2 regions of the Streptomyces sp. BK022 genome follow, and region 1 is predicted to be linked to the other one. Evidence: riboswitches for the same ligand, from Rfam matches in the RefSeq annotation. Region 1 holds a riboswitch; the other holds the start of a gene.
What was found. Region 1 has a riboswitch for cyclic di-AMP ahead of EV284_RS26945 (transglycosylase family protein). Riboswitches for the same ligand answer to the same signal wherever they lie in the genome.
Positions count from the first base shown of each region.

Region 2: it holds a riboswitch for cyclic di-AMP, as region 1 does, so the genes downstream of both, EV284_RS06480 (transglycosylase SLT domain-containing protein) here and EV284_RS26945 (transglycosylase family protein) in region 1, are expected to answer to the same signal.

Region 1 covers NZ_SHKU01000007.1:82,676-89,639, reverse strand. The annotation lists gene EV284_RS26960 (nucleoside triphosphate pyrophosphohydrolase) at 1-235, shown strand, start outside; gene EV284_RS26955 (cytochrome P450) at 354-1,709, shown strand; gene EV284_RS26950 (transglycosylase family protein) at 1,833-2,858, shown strand; cyclic di-AMP (ydaO/yuaA leader) riboswitch at 3,053-3,231, shown strand; gene EV284_RS26945 (transglycosylase family protein) at 3,236-3,946, shown strand; gene eno (phosphopyruvate hydratase) at 4,278-5,564, shown strand; gene EV284_RS26935 (septum formation initiator family protein) at 5,714-6,190, shown strand; gene EV284_RS26930 (DUF501 domain-containing protein) at 6,237-6,794, shown strand; gene EV284_RS26925 (Ppx/GppA phosphatase family protein) at 6,791-6,964, shown strand, end outside.
Region 2 covers NZ_SHKU01000002.1:104,619-111,582, reverse strand. The annotation lists gene EV284_RS06490 (sigma-E factor regulatory protein RseB domain-containing protein) at 1-5, opposite strand, end outside; gene EV284_RS06485 (polyprenyl synthetase family protein) at 254-1,264, opposite strand; cyclic di-AMP (ydaO/yuaA leader) riboswitch at 1,812-2,047, shown strand; gene EV284_RS06480 (transglycosylase SLT domain-containing protein) at 2,052-2,534, shown strand; gene EV284_RS06475 (Cof-type HAD-IIB family hydrolase) at 2,605-3,423, opposite strand; gene EV284_RS06470 (FAD-dependent oxidoreductase) at 3,489-4,691, opposite strand; gene EV284_RS06465 (ATP-grasp domain-containing protein) at 4,736-6,007, opposite strand; gene fahA (fumarylacetoacetase) at 6,253-6,964, shown strand, end outside.

The DNA of each region.
Region 1 (6,964 bases):
CGGACAGCCCGGCCTCGCCCTCGCCGCCAAGCTGGCCTCCCGCGTCCGCACCGCCGGCCTGGACGTCCCGCTGCCCCAGGGCGACGGCATCGGATACGAGCTGCTGGAGCTCGCCGCCCGCGCCGAGCAGGCGGGCGTCGACCCGGAAGCGGCCCTGAGAGCGGCCGCCCGCGCCTACCGGGACGCGATACGCACCGCCGAGGGCGTGACCACCCCGGACCACGGCACCGCCTAGCCCGGCGGGCGGCCCCGTACCGGCGCGGGTCCCCCACCAGCACGGCGCCGGCCCCCGGCGGACCCGGGCGAAAGGAGCCGACCCGCCCCCACCCCCGCCCGCCGGATACCGTCGGGGAGTGACCCAGCCGCACCAGCCCACCCCCGACGACCCCACCTCCGGAGCCCCCGCCAAGGCCCCGGCCGGGGCTCCCGCCCCGGACCTCTTCACCTGGGAGTTCGCCGCCGACCCCTATCCCGCCTACGCCTGGCTCAGGGAGCACGCTCCCGTGCGCTGGACCAAGCTGCCCAGCGGGGTGGACGCGTGGCTGGTCACCCGGTACGCCGACGCCAAGCAGGCCCTGGCCGACCAGCGGCTCAGCAAGAACCCGGCGCACCACGCCGAGACCGCCGAGGCCAAGGGGAAGACCGGTATCCCCGGTGAGCGCAAGGCCGACCTGATGACCCACCTGCTGAACATCGACCCGCCGGATCACACCCGGCTGCGCCGGCTGGTCAGCAAGGCGTTCACCCCGCGCCGGGTCGCCGAGTTCGCGGGCCGGGTGCAGGAGCTGACGGACGACCTCATCGACCGGTTCGCCGAGAAGGGCTCGGCCGACCTCATCCACGAGTTCGCCTTCCCGCTCCCCATCTACGCCATCTGCGACCTGCTCGGCGTCCCGCGCGAGGACCAGGACGACTTCCGGGACTGGGCGGGGATGATGATCCGGCACGGCTGCGGACCGAGGGGCGGGGTGGCGCGTTCGGTCAAGAAGATGCGGGCCTACCTCGCGGAGCTCATCCACCGCAAGCGCCAGGCGCTCCCCGCCGAGCCCGCCCCCGGCGAGGACCTCATCTCGGCGCTCATCCGGGCCTCCGACCACGGCGAGCACCTCACCGAGAACGAGGCCGCCGCCATGGCCTTCATCCTGCTCTTCGCGGGCTTCGAGACCACCGTCAACCTCATCGGCAACGGCACCTACGCGCTGCTCACCCACCCGGGGGAGCGCCGCAGGCTCGAACTCTCGCTGGCGGCGGGGGAGACCGGCCTGCTCCAGACCGGGGTCGAGGAACTGCTGCGCTACGACGGGCCGGTGGAGCTGGCGACCTGGCGTTACGCCACCGAGCCGCTCACCATCGGCGGCCAGGACATCGCCGCCGGGGACCCGGTGCTGGTGGTCCTCGCGGCGGCGGACCGCGACCCGGAGCGGTTCGCCGATCCGGACCTGCTCGATCTCGGCCGCCGCGACAACCAGCACCTGGGATACGGACACGGCATCCACTACTGCGTGGGCGCGCCGCTCGCCCGGCTGGAGGGGCAGACCGCGCTGGCCACCCTGCTCACCCGGCTGCCGGACCTCGCCCTGGCGGCCGATCCGGCCGAACTCCGCTGGCGCGGCGGGCTGATCATGCGGGGACTGCGCACACTGCCGGTGAAGTTCACACCGGTCGGTCCCAGTCGTGAAAGCACATATGACGGACGTTCAACTATGTGATCTTCACGTGATCTCTGCGGCATGAACTTGTGACAAGTGTTCGTCTGACGCTACGTTCACCCATCAGTGTGGCGCCGAGCACCACTCGCCACGCCGTACTGCTGTCGCACGAAAGGCAACCGCATGCTCTCCGGGAACGGTAGGCACCGTCGCCCCCGCCAGGCTCCGGCGCTCCTCGTCGCGGCCGGCGTGACCACGTCCGCCATCGCCATCCCGCTCCTCGGGGCGGCGAGCGCCAACGCGGCCGACGGCACCACCTGGGACAGGGTCGCCGAGTGCGAGAGCGGTGGCTCCTGGAGCGCCGACACCGGCAACGGCTATTACGGCGGCCTCCAGATATCCCAGGACGACTGGGACAAGTACGGCGGCACGCAGTACGCGGCCAGCGCCGACCAGGCCAGCCGCTCGCAGCAGATCTCGGTGGCCGAGAAGATCCTGGCCGACCAGGGCACCACCCACTGGGCCACCTGCGCCCTGGTCTCCGGGCTGACCTCCAACTCCGGCTCGGTGGACGTCGACACGGGTGTGAGCGAGACCCCGTCCGCCGGTCAGGGCGCCCCGGGCAAGGACGCCGGCAAGTCGAGCGAGACCCCGGAGGCGGACGCTTCGTCCGATGCTTCCGACTCGCCCGGACTGGGTGATTCCTCCCCGTCGTCCGGCTCGTCCGACTCCTCCGCCAAGGAGACCGGCAAGCCGTCCTCGGGCGCCGGCGAGAAGGACACCGCCGGCGACGCCGGGAAGGACACCGGAGCCGCCCGCTCCGACGCGTCCACGCCCCCGGCCGCCGGTCACGGGTACAAGGACGGCGGTTCGGCCTCCGGCGCCCCCGCGGCGGAGGACGACGAGTCGTGGGAGGACGGCGGCTCCTGGAGCCTCGTCGACACCGGCGACCTCGGCGGCGGCCGTCACCGCGGCGGCAGCGCCGACGAGAACGTGACGGAAGGTCAGCACACAGCCGGCACGGGCCGCCACGCCACCGCCTCTGCGGGCACCTACACCGTCCGCGACGGGGACACCCTCGGCTCCATCGCCGACTCCCTTGGTGTGGACGGCGGCTGGGAGGCCCTCTACGCCGCGAACAAGCAGGCCATCGGCGCCGACCCGAACCATGTCGACCCGGGCCGGACCCTGCGGGTGCCGGGCGAATAGGACTCCGAATAGCGGCATTTGACGCCCCGCTATCTTCTTATATGTCCTATTTGGCGAAAGTGTGGGATGACTCTCAGAAGACCTGATCGTCTTTGAATTTCGCCGCGCGGCATGTCTACGGTCGGGACCGCTCGTCACCACGAGCCCCCGTGGCCGCAACGCCGAATCCTGCCAGCGGCCGTCGGGGACAACCGTCGCGTAAAGCGCCGTAGGCAGGAGCGGGGGACCCAAGGTAGGTGCCCGAACCGGTGTCCGACACCGGGACGGGCTTGGGGTGGAGCCACGCCTTCCAGAAGTACCGGGGAGGGGTGGCCGGGCAACTCAACCGGCCCGAACCCGACAGCTCACCTCGCAGGCGTCGGTGAGGGGATCGATCCATGCTGCTTTCCAGCAAGGGCAAGCGCCGTCGCCCGTCCAAGACCGTCCGTGTCCTCGCGCTCGCCGGTGTCGCCGGCGCGGCCGTCGCGGGCCCGGTGATGGCGTCGGGCAGCGCCTCCGCCGCCACCGGTTCCGAGTGGGACGCCGTCGCCCAGTGCGAGTCGGGCGGCAACTGGTCCATCAACACCGGCAACGGTTACTACGGCGGGCTCCAGTTCTCCGCCTCCACCTGGGCCGCGTACGGCGGCACGCAGTACGCCGCCACCGCCGACAAGGCGAGCAAGGAACAGCAGATCACCGTCGCCGAGAAGGTGCTCTCCGCCCAGGGCAAGGGCGCCTGGCCGGTCTGCGGCACGGGTCTGTCCAGCACGCCGTACAGCGGTTCCGCCGCCCCGGCGAGCCCGGCTCCGTCCACGGACACCAAGACGGAGGACAAGGCCGCGGCCGACACCTCCGGCCGCGCCGCCGACGACCAGGCCGCCTCCCGCTCCACCGAGCGTCCGGACGCGAGCAAGACCGTCACCACGCCGACCGGTGGCAAGGTCAAGAAGGGCGACGGCGAGTACAAGGTGGTCAAGGGCGACACGCTCAGCTCCATCGCCGCCAAGCACAAGGTCGAGGGCGGCTGGAAGAAGCTGTTCGACCTGAACAAGGACATCGTCGAGAAGGCCGACTTCATCTTCCCCGGCCAGATGCTCCACCTGAAGTAACCGCGACCCGCTCGGCGGCCCGGCCCCCGAACCGTCCGGCCCCCGAGCTTCCGGTCCCCTGATGGACCCCCCGCCCCGGTGCGCGTTCCCCCCGCGCGCCGGGGCGGTGCGCGTGGTGCGGCCGGCCCGCCCGGCGCACCGGCCCGCGCGTCCGGAAGCTTTGCCCAGAACCCTTTGTTCCGGACGGGAACAATGGGTACCGTCTCCCTGTCCCACCCCGTCCACGAGGCGGTCGGTCGACGGCCGACGGCCCCAGGACGGTTAGGCTCTAGAGGCAAGGCATGCCATCCGGCGCACGCCCCGCACTCATCGCGTCACATCCATGAAGGAGATGCTCGTGCCGTCCATCGACGTCGTCGTAGCCCGGGAAATCCTGGACTCCCGAGGCAACCCCACGGTCGAGGTCGAGGTCGGCCTCGACGACGGCAGCACGGGTCGTGCCGCCGTCCCGTCCGGCGCCTCCACCGGTGCCTTCGAGGCCATCGAGCTGCGCGACGGTGACCCGAACCGCTACCAGGGCAAGGGTGTCGAGAAGGCCGTCCTCGCCGTCATCGAGCAGATCGGCCCGGAGCTGGTCGGCTACGACGCCACCGAGCAGCGCCTGATCGACCAGGCCATGTTCGACCTGGACGCCACCGACAACAAGGGCTCGCTCGGCGCCAACGCCATCCTCGGCGTCTCCCTCGCCGTGGCGCACGCCGCCTCCGAGGCCAGCGACCTGCCGCTCTTCCGCTACCTGGGCGGCCCCAACGCGCACCTGCTCCCGGTGCCGATGATGAACATCCTGAACGGCGGCTCGCACGCCGACTCCAACGTGGACATCCAGGAGTTCATGATCGCCCCGATCGGCGCGGAGTCCTTCTCCGAGGCCCTGCGCTGGGGCACCGAGGTCTACCACACCCTCAAGAAGGTCCTGAAGAGCAAGGGCCTCGCCACCGGTCTCGGCGACGAGGGCGGCTTCGCGCCGAACCTCGGCTCCAACCGTGAGGCCCTCGACCTCATCCTCGAGGCCATCAAGGAGGCCGGCTACGCCCCCGGCGAGCAGATCGCCCTCGCCCTCGACGTCGCCGCGTCCGAGTTCTACAAGGACGGCAAGTACCTCTTCGAGGGCAAGGAGCGCTCCGCCGCCGAGATGACGGAGTACTACGAGGAGCTCGTCGCGGCCTACCCGCTCGTCTCCATCGAGGACCCGCTGTTCGAGGACGACTGGGCGGGCTGGAAGGTCCTCACCGACCGCATCGGCGACAAGGTGCAGATCGTCGGCGACGACCTGTTCGTCACCAACCCCGAGCGCCTCGCCCGCGGCATCGAGGAGGGCGTCGCCAACGCCCTGCTGGTCAAGGTCAACCAGATCGGCTCGCTGACCGAGACCCTGGACGCCGTCGAGATGGCCCAGCGCAACGGCTACAAGTGCATGATGTCCCACCGCTCCGGCGAGACCGAGGACGTCACCATCGCCGACCTGGCCGTCGCCACCAACTGCGGCCAGATCAAGACCGGTGCCCCGGCCCGCTCCGAGCGCGTCGCCAAGTACAACCAGCTCCTGCGCATCGAGGAGATCCTCGACGACGCCGCGGTCTACGCCGGCCGCAGCGCCTTCCCGCGCTTCAAGGGCTGACCCCGGCGGGTCGGCGCGAGCCGGCTCCGCCCGTCGTACGTACGTCCCCGGACCCGGTCCCGTACCGTGTCCGGGGACGTACGCGCGTATGAGCACCGCGCGCGGCGCAGAGCCGAAGGCGCACAGGCACAGTGGAGGCGGAGAGCCAGATGGCCGCGAGGGACCGGGACCGTTTCTCCACCACGACCAGGCTGCGGCTGCTCGGTGAGCAGACGGCGGCCCGCGTCTACCGCTCCCAGACCAAACGGCAGGCCCGCCGCTCCCGCCTCACCGGCCGCGCCGCCCTGCTGGCCCTGGTGCTGTGCTCGATGATCGTGGCGCTCGCCTACCCGATGCGGCAGTACGTCTCCCAGCGCGCCGAGATCGCGGACCTGAAGCACCGCCAGGAACAGGCCCGCGCCCGGGTCGAGCAGCTCAGGGACGTCAAGGCCCGCTGGCAGGACGACGCCTACGCCGAACAGCAGATCCGGCGCAGGCTGCACTATGTGATGCCCGGCGAGACCGGGTACGTCGTGATCGACCCGGGCGCCGCCCAGCAGTCCCGCACCGACCGCGGTGCCGCTCACCGCCCCTGGTACGCCAACGTCTGGGACGGCGTCGACAAGTCCGACGCCTCCGACCAGTGACCGGCACCCGCCGGTGACCGAAGACAAGCCACTTACGGAAGCAGTCATGGAAACGCCCCCGCCCCACACCCCGCGCACCGAGCCCACCGAGGCGGACATCGCCGCCTTCGAGCTCCAGCTCGGCCGCCCGCCGCGCGGCCTGCGGGCCATCGCCCACCGCTGCCCCTGCGGCCAGCCGGACGTCGTGGAGACGGCGCCCCGGCTGCCCGACGGCACGCCCTTCCCGACGACGTACTACCTGACGTGCCCCCGCGCCGCCTCGGCCATCGGCACGCTGGAGGCGAACGGCGTGATGAAGGAGATGACCGAGCGGCTGCAGACCGATCCGGAGCTGGCCGCGGCCTACCGGGCGGCGCACGAGGACTACATCCGGCGCCGGGACGAGATCGAGGTGCTGGCGGGCTTCCCCAGCGCGGGCGGCATGCCCGACCGGGTGAAGTGCCTGCACGTCCTGGTGGCCCACTCGCTGGCCGCCGGACCGGGCGTGAACCCGCTGGGCGACGAGGCCATCGCCATGCTGCCCGAGTGGTGGGCGAAGGGCCCCTGCGTGGTGCCCGGCGCCTGCGTGGCGGAGGCCGGATCCGGTGCGGAGGAGCAGCGATGACCCGTGTGGCCGCCGTGGACTGCGGTACCAACTCCATCCGCCTGCTGGTCGCCGACGTCTCTCCCGAGACGGGTGAACTGACCGACCTGGACCGCCGGATGACGATCGTCCGGCTCGGCCAGGGCGTCGACCGCACCGGCCGTCTCGCCCCCGAGGCGCTGGAGCGCACC
Region 2 (6,964 bases), on a different contig from region 1:
GCCATGTCTGCCTTACCTCCGTCGTCGGCGGCGGCTGCGCTCTATGGGTTCCACCTGAGCCGCCATTCTCACCCGGATCGGTGAGGAGTGGTGGTTTCCCTGGTGCCCATCACACCAATTCGGCAGTCCTCGTACGTCAGCCCACGGAGCCAACTCGGCGTACACCTGCGGTATGACGTGACGACCGGGCGCCCGCACCGACCCGTAGGGGTCGTACGAGCGCCCGTACGCGCCGGCGCCTGTCGGGCAGGCCCTAGCCCGCCCGGTGCACCACGGCGTCGCACAGCTCGATCAGGGCCGACTTGGCGGTGCAGTCCTTCAGCGGGGCGAGGGCCGCGCGGGCCTCCTCCGCGTACCGGACCGCGTCGCGGCGGGCCTGGTCCAGCGCGGGGTGGGCGCGCAGGGCGGTGAGCGCCTCGGCGAGCCGGGCGTCGTCGCTGAGGTCGGAGTCCAGCAGCTCGCACAGCGCGAGGTCGCCGGGCTCGCCGAGCCGGGCGGCGCGCTCGCGCAGCCGGAGCACGGGCAGCGTGGGCACGCCTTCCCGCAGGTCGGTGCCGGGCGTCTTGCCGGACTCGTCGGAGTCGGAGGCGATGTCCAGCACGTCGTCGGCGAGCTGGAAGGCGACGCCGAGCCGCTCGCCGTACTGGGTGAGCACGTCGACCACGCTCTCGTCGGCGCCGGACATCATGGCGCCGAACCGGCAGGACACGGCGACCAGCGAGCCCGTCTTGCCGGAGAGCACGTCGAGGTAGTGCTCGACCGGGTCGCGGCCGTCCTGGGGACCCGCGGTCTCCATTATCTGGCCGGTGACGAGGCGCTCGAAGGCGAGGGCCTGCACGCGGACGGCCTCGGGGCCGAGATCGGCGAGTATCTGCGTCGCGCGGGCGAAGAGGAAGTCACCGGTGAGCACCGCGACCGAGTTGCCCCAGCGGGTGTTGGCGCTGTCCACGCCGCGCCGCACGGCCGCCTCGTCCATGACGTCGTCGTGGTAGAGCGTGGCCAGGTGGGTCAGCTCGACGACGACGGCCGAGGGGATGATGCGCGGGGCGTGCCGGTCGCCGAACTGGGCGGACAGCAGCACGAGCAGCGGACGGAACCGCTTGCCCCCGGCCCGCACCAGGTGCTGGGCGGACCCGGTGATGAAGGGGACCTCGCTCTTGGTGGCCTCTAGCAGGCCCGCCTCGACAGCCGCCAGTCCGGCCTGGACATCGGCTTCCAGTGCCTGGTCCCGCACGCTCAGCCCGAACGGCCCGACGACGGTCACGAGGTTCTCCTGTCTGCTGGTGTCTGCTGGCGACTTCACGGCTTGTCGATAGGTCGCTGCCATCAGTCAAGTCAGCGTATCCGGTCCTCTTTCGATCACCGATCGCACCCACCGGTCCAGCTCGTGAGGTATCGGATTTCGTCCGGCATGTGCCGAATGGCCGACAACGGTCGGTATAGGGGGAGTCGGCCGGACGATCCGACACTCCGGGGGTCACACCGGGCCAACGAACGGGAGAGTGCAAGAGGTTCCGCCTGTGGGGGACCGACACTCCCTAATACCCACAGACGGCTCAAATCCACATAATCCCCCATGTCTGATTTTGCGTATTTTGCGATTCCGTGAGTTGGCTCACGCGGACCACCTCGGCGCGCATACCCCCGAAAGCCCCCCTCTCACCCCCTTCTTACCGTGCGCGGTACGGAAGTTGGGGATTGGCGGGCGCAAAGGATCAAGTGGGCCATTTGGGACAGATCAAGGTCAACTAGCTCTTTGGGTGAATCCGGTACTTGTTCCGGACATGTGCGGTCGCATACGTTCCCGCCCTGTCAGGCGAACGCCGAATCCTGCCGCGCCTGGCACACCCACTCACGAACTCATTCGTACGGCAGGAGCGGGGGACCCAGGTAAGCCGCCGGACCGGCGCGACCCATGTCGCGCCGGGACGGCTCGGGGTGAAGCCGTGATCGTCCCCGGTGTCCGACGGGCACCGGGGACGACGCGGCCGGGCACCTCCCCGCCCGAACCCGACAGCTCACCTCGCAGGCGACGGAGAGGAAACACCGACATGTCTGCTGCCGCTCAGCCGCGCCGTGCCCGCACCAAGCGCATCGTCCGCACGCTCGCCGTCGCCGGTACCGGTGCCGCGATGTTCGCGCTCCCCCTCGTCGGCGCCACCAGCGCCTCCGCCGCCCCGGCCGCCAAGCCCGCCGCCGCCTCCGCCGTGTACCCGAACAACCTCGACGGCTGGATCCGCCAGTCCCTGGCGATCATGGCCGAGAAGGGCATCCCGGGCACCTACAACGGCATCCACCGCAACGTGATGCGCGAGTCCTCGGGCAACCCGCTGGCCATCAACAACTGGGACATCAACGCCATCAACGGCACCCCGTCCAAGGGCCTGCTCCAGGTGATCGACCCGACCTTCCGCACGTACCACGTCGCCGGCACGTCCTTCGACCCGTACAACCCGGTCGCCAACATCACCGCCGCCTGCAACTACGCGTACCACCGCTACGGCTCCATCGACAACGTCAACGGCCCGTACTAGGCCCGCCGCACGATCACCGTGCACCGCGCCCCCGTCGCACGCCTCGCGCATGCGGCGGGGGCCGTCGGCTTCAGGGGGTGAACAGGCGCTCCAGGACGACGGCCACCCCGTCGTCCTCGTTGGAGAGGGTCACCTCGTCGGCCACCGCCTTCAGTTCCGGGTGGGCGCCGGCCATGGCGACGCCGTGGGCCGCCCACTGGAACATGGGGATGTCGTTCGGCATGTCGCCGAAGGCGACGGCGTCCGCGCGGCCGAGGCCCAGGTGCTCGGCGGCCAGCGCGAGACCGGTCGCCTTGGTGATCCCGCACGGCTGCAGCTCGACCGTGCCGGGTCCCGACATGGTGACCGTGGCCAGCGAGCCGACGACCGCACGGGCGGTGGCCGCCAGCTCGTCGTCGGACAGCCGGTCGTGGCGCAGCAGCACCTTGCTGATCGGCGCCCGCCAGAGCTGCTCGCGCCGCTCCACCCGTACGGCGGGCAGGGTCGGGTGCGGCATCCGGTAGCCGGACTCGATCAGGGTGAGCCCGTCCACGCCGTCCTGGTCGGCGGCCGCGTGCACCTGGCCGACCTCGGCCTCGATCTTGCCGAGCGCGGTCTCGGCCAGCTCCCGGTCCAGCCGGACCGACCACAGCAGGGTGCCGGTGGCGGCGTCGTACACCTGGGCGCCCTGCGCGCACACCGCGAGCCCCGTGCCGCCGAGCGCGGCCAGCAGGGGGCGCACGCGGGGCGCCGGGCGGCCCGTCACCACCAGGTGCCGGGCCCCGGCGCGTGCCGCCCCGGCGAGCGCGGCGAGCGACCTGGCGGAGACCGTGTCGTCGCCGCGCAGCAGCGTCCCGTCCAGGTCGGTGGCGATGAGCGAGGGACGGGAGGGAGCGGAGGGTGCGGCCATGATCAGAGAATACGGATCACCGCTCTTCCCGACTCACCCCCGGCGCACCGGAGTTGACGCGTGGCTCAGCTCCGCGCGCCGTGTGCCGCGGCCAGGTGTTTCGCCAGCCTCGGGGAGGCGAACTCCGTGCCGCACACGAAGCGCATCACCGGGCCGTACGAGGCGGCCGCGGGCAGGCCGGTGAAGTAGAGGCCGGGCAGCGAGGAGACGTAGCCGGGGCCGAGGCGCGGCGCCCCCCGCGTGACCGCCAGGTCCGTGCGCAGGCCGGGGCCGAGGAAGTCCAGCGCGGCCAGGTCGACCCGGTAGCCGGTGGCCGCGATGACGTGGTCGGCGGTGAGCCGGTCGGTGCGCCCGCCGTGGGTGCGTACGGTGAGCACCGGCGCGCCGTCCACCGCCTCGGCGGACACCACCCGCGCCACCTCCCGCACCTGCACCCGGCCCTCGAAGCGCTCCCGCAGCCACCAGGCGCCGAGCGGTCCGAGCACCCGGCGGACCAGATGGTGCCGGACGCTCTCCGGCAGGAAGCGGTAGGGCTGGGCGTGGTAGCTGAGCGCCCACAGCGACCAGGCGCGGCCGAACGGCGACTCGGGGCGGAACCTCGGCTGCTCCCAGGGCGGCGCGCCGAAGGCGACCTTGCCCCGGCCGCGCGAGACGACCCGTACGCGGGCGCCCGCCTCGGCGGCGAGGGCGGCGGTCTCCAGCGCGGACTGGCCGGCGCCGACGACGATCAGCTCCTTGCCCGCGAACCGGTCCAGGTCGTGGTGGAGGGAGCTGTGCGTGACCGGCGCGGGGCCGCCGAGCGCGGCTCCCGCCAGCTCGGGCGGCAGGTGGGCGAAGCCGGTGAGTCCGGTGGCGACCACCACGGCACGGGCGGCGAACTGCTCCCCCGAGTCCAGCTTCAGCTCGAACCCGCCGGGCCGCCCCCGCTCCACCGACACCACCCGGACCTGCTCCAGGTCCGGCACCAGGCGCTGCCGGAACCAGTCGCCGTAGGCGATGAAGGTCTGTGCCGGGATGATGTCCTCGTCGGTGACCAGGCGCCGGACACCCGCCGCGGCGCAGTAGTCGGCGAGCGTGTGGCCGGGCTGCGGGCAGTCGAGGCTCGAGGCGGCCGGGGTGGATTTCAGCAGCATCCCCTCCGGCATGTGCGCGCGCCAGCTCACCATGGGGTCGCCGAAGACCCGTACGGGGATGCCGCGCGCCCGCAGATGGGCGGCGGTGGACAGGCCGTACGGCCCGGCCCCGATGACTGCAACCGGTCGGATCACGAAGTCCCTCCCCAGGACGCGGTACGCCACGTGTGTGGCCTTGCCTACTCCGTGGAGTGCGAGGTGCCGCCGCCCCGGCGGCTGGTCCGCCAGAGCTGGTAGAGGTGCTTCGCGCCGGGGCGGCCGAAGCGGGCGAGCATCGTGAGGAACGGCATCGGGTCGTCGCCGGCGAGCCACGCCAGCTCCGTGCCCTCGGCCCGTGCGGGGGCGGACGGCGTGGTGTAGCCGCTGCGCCGGTAGGCGAGCCAGGCGGGCAGGTCGATGTTCTCCACGACGAACCGCCGCCCGGCCCGCTGCTCCCCCTCGGGGACGGCCCGGCCGGTGAGGTCCAGGTGCAGGGCCCGGACCACGTCCACGCCCGACTCGCTCTCGAAGAGCCGGAACTGGGCGCCCATCCGGGGGTTGAAGTCCAGCAGCTTGTACTGGCCGTCCCGGCGGTCGAAACGCAGGTCGAGATCGACGACCCCGGTGAAGCCGAGCTGCTTCACGAACCGGGTCGCCAGGTCCGCGAGTTCGGGGTTGTCGACGACGTAGGCGTGGGCCGTCATGCCCGCGTGCGGGGGCCAGGAGCGGACCTTGACGCCGGTGAAGACGGCGAGCGGGTTCGCGTCCGCGTCGAAGCAGGCGTGCACGATCCAGTCCTCCGCCGCCTCCCTCGGCAGGTACTCCTGGAGGATCACCCCGGGGTCGTCGCCCCAGTCGCGGGCGAGGGCCAGCAGACCGGCGCGGCTGCCGATCCGGGTGGTGCCGCCCACGGCGGGGCGGCTGCGCCGGACGAACGCCTCCCGGTTCTTGGCCACCACCGGGAACAGCGCCTCGTCGGCGAAGGCCACGACCTGGTCGTAGGAGGTCGGGAAGACGGAGGTGGGGCTGGCGACGCCGTGCTCCTCGCACAGCTCGTGCAGCCCCTGCTTGCTGGCCAGCCGCCTCGGCAGGGCCGGGTCGACGGGCGGGAACAGGAAGGCACCGGACAGCTCTTCCTGGTGCTCGGCGATGAGGACGGCCGCTTCCTCGTCGGTCGGGATCAGGACCGTGGGCCTGCCGATCCGGCGCCCGATCCGGCGCAGTCCCTCGACCAGGTGCTCCGGCTCCTCCGCGCCGGTCGTCGGCCACACGAACGCCCGCTCCAGATACCGGGACGCGGCGGCCGGGGTGTACGGGTCCTCGGTGATGGCGTACATCGGCACGCCCAGCCTGCCCAGGCTGCGGATCGCGCCGACTCCGCCGTGGTGCAGCGGATATCCGCCGAACTTGACTATCAGGCCAGGCACTTCGCGGTCCGCCTCGATGGGCGCGCCAAAGCGTCTTCCGGCCACGGGTCCCCCCACGTGTCCCCCCTTTGGACCGGACCCACCCCGTCCGTGTCCCCCGAAGGACGCTAAGCCGGAACACATCCCTCCGACAAGTGCTATTCGGGCATTGCGAACTCTTTAGACACGGCGCCCACCGGCCGCCGCACCCTGCCCAACACACCGGTTCCGGCCGTAACGTGTGGCCCGACGCTATGGATCATCAACCCAGGCCGACGCGGATGAGAGTGAGGCAGCACCCCATGCCCCCCGTGCCACCGTTTGACGTTCCCGAGGGCGACCCCTTCGGTCCGCACAACCTTCCCTATGGCGTGTTCTCGCCCGCCGGCGGCACCGACGGCGCCGGCCGCCGGGTCGGCGTCCGGCTCGGCGACCACGTGCTGGACGCGGGCGCCGCCGCCCGCGCGCTGGACTTCCCGCACAGGGACCTGCTCCTGGCGCCGAACCTCAACCCGCTGCTGGCCGCCGGGCCCGCCGTCTGGTCCGAGGTGCGCGCGGCGCTCACCGAGTGGGTCACGCACCCCGCGCACCGGACGGCCGTCGAGCCCCACTTCCACGAGCTGGCGCAGGTCGCGCTGCACCTGCCCTTCGAGGTCGCCGACTACGTCGACTTCTACGCCTCCGAGCACCACGCCCGGAACGTCGGCCAGATCTTCCGCCCCGACTCCCCCGACCCGCTCACCCCCAACTGGAAGCACCTGCCCATCGGTTACCACGGCCGCGCGGGCACGGTCGTGGTCTCCGGCACCGACGTGGTCCGCCCCTCCGGCCAGCGCAAGGCCCCCGCCGACCCGGCGCCGGTCTTCGGGCCCTCCGTCCGGCTGGACATCGAGGCGGAGGTCGGCTTCGTGGTGGGCGTGCCGTCCGCGCAGGGCACTCCGGTCCCGCTGACCGGGTTCCGGGACCACGTCTTCGGGCTGTGCCTGCTCAACGACTGGTCGGCGCGGGACATCCAGGCCTGGG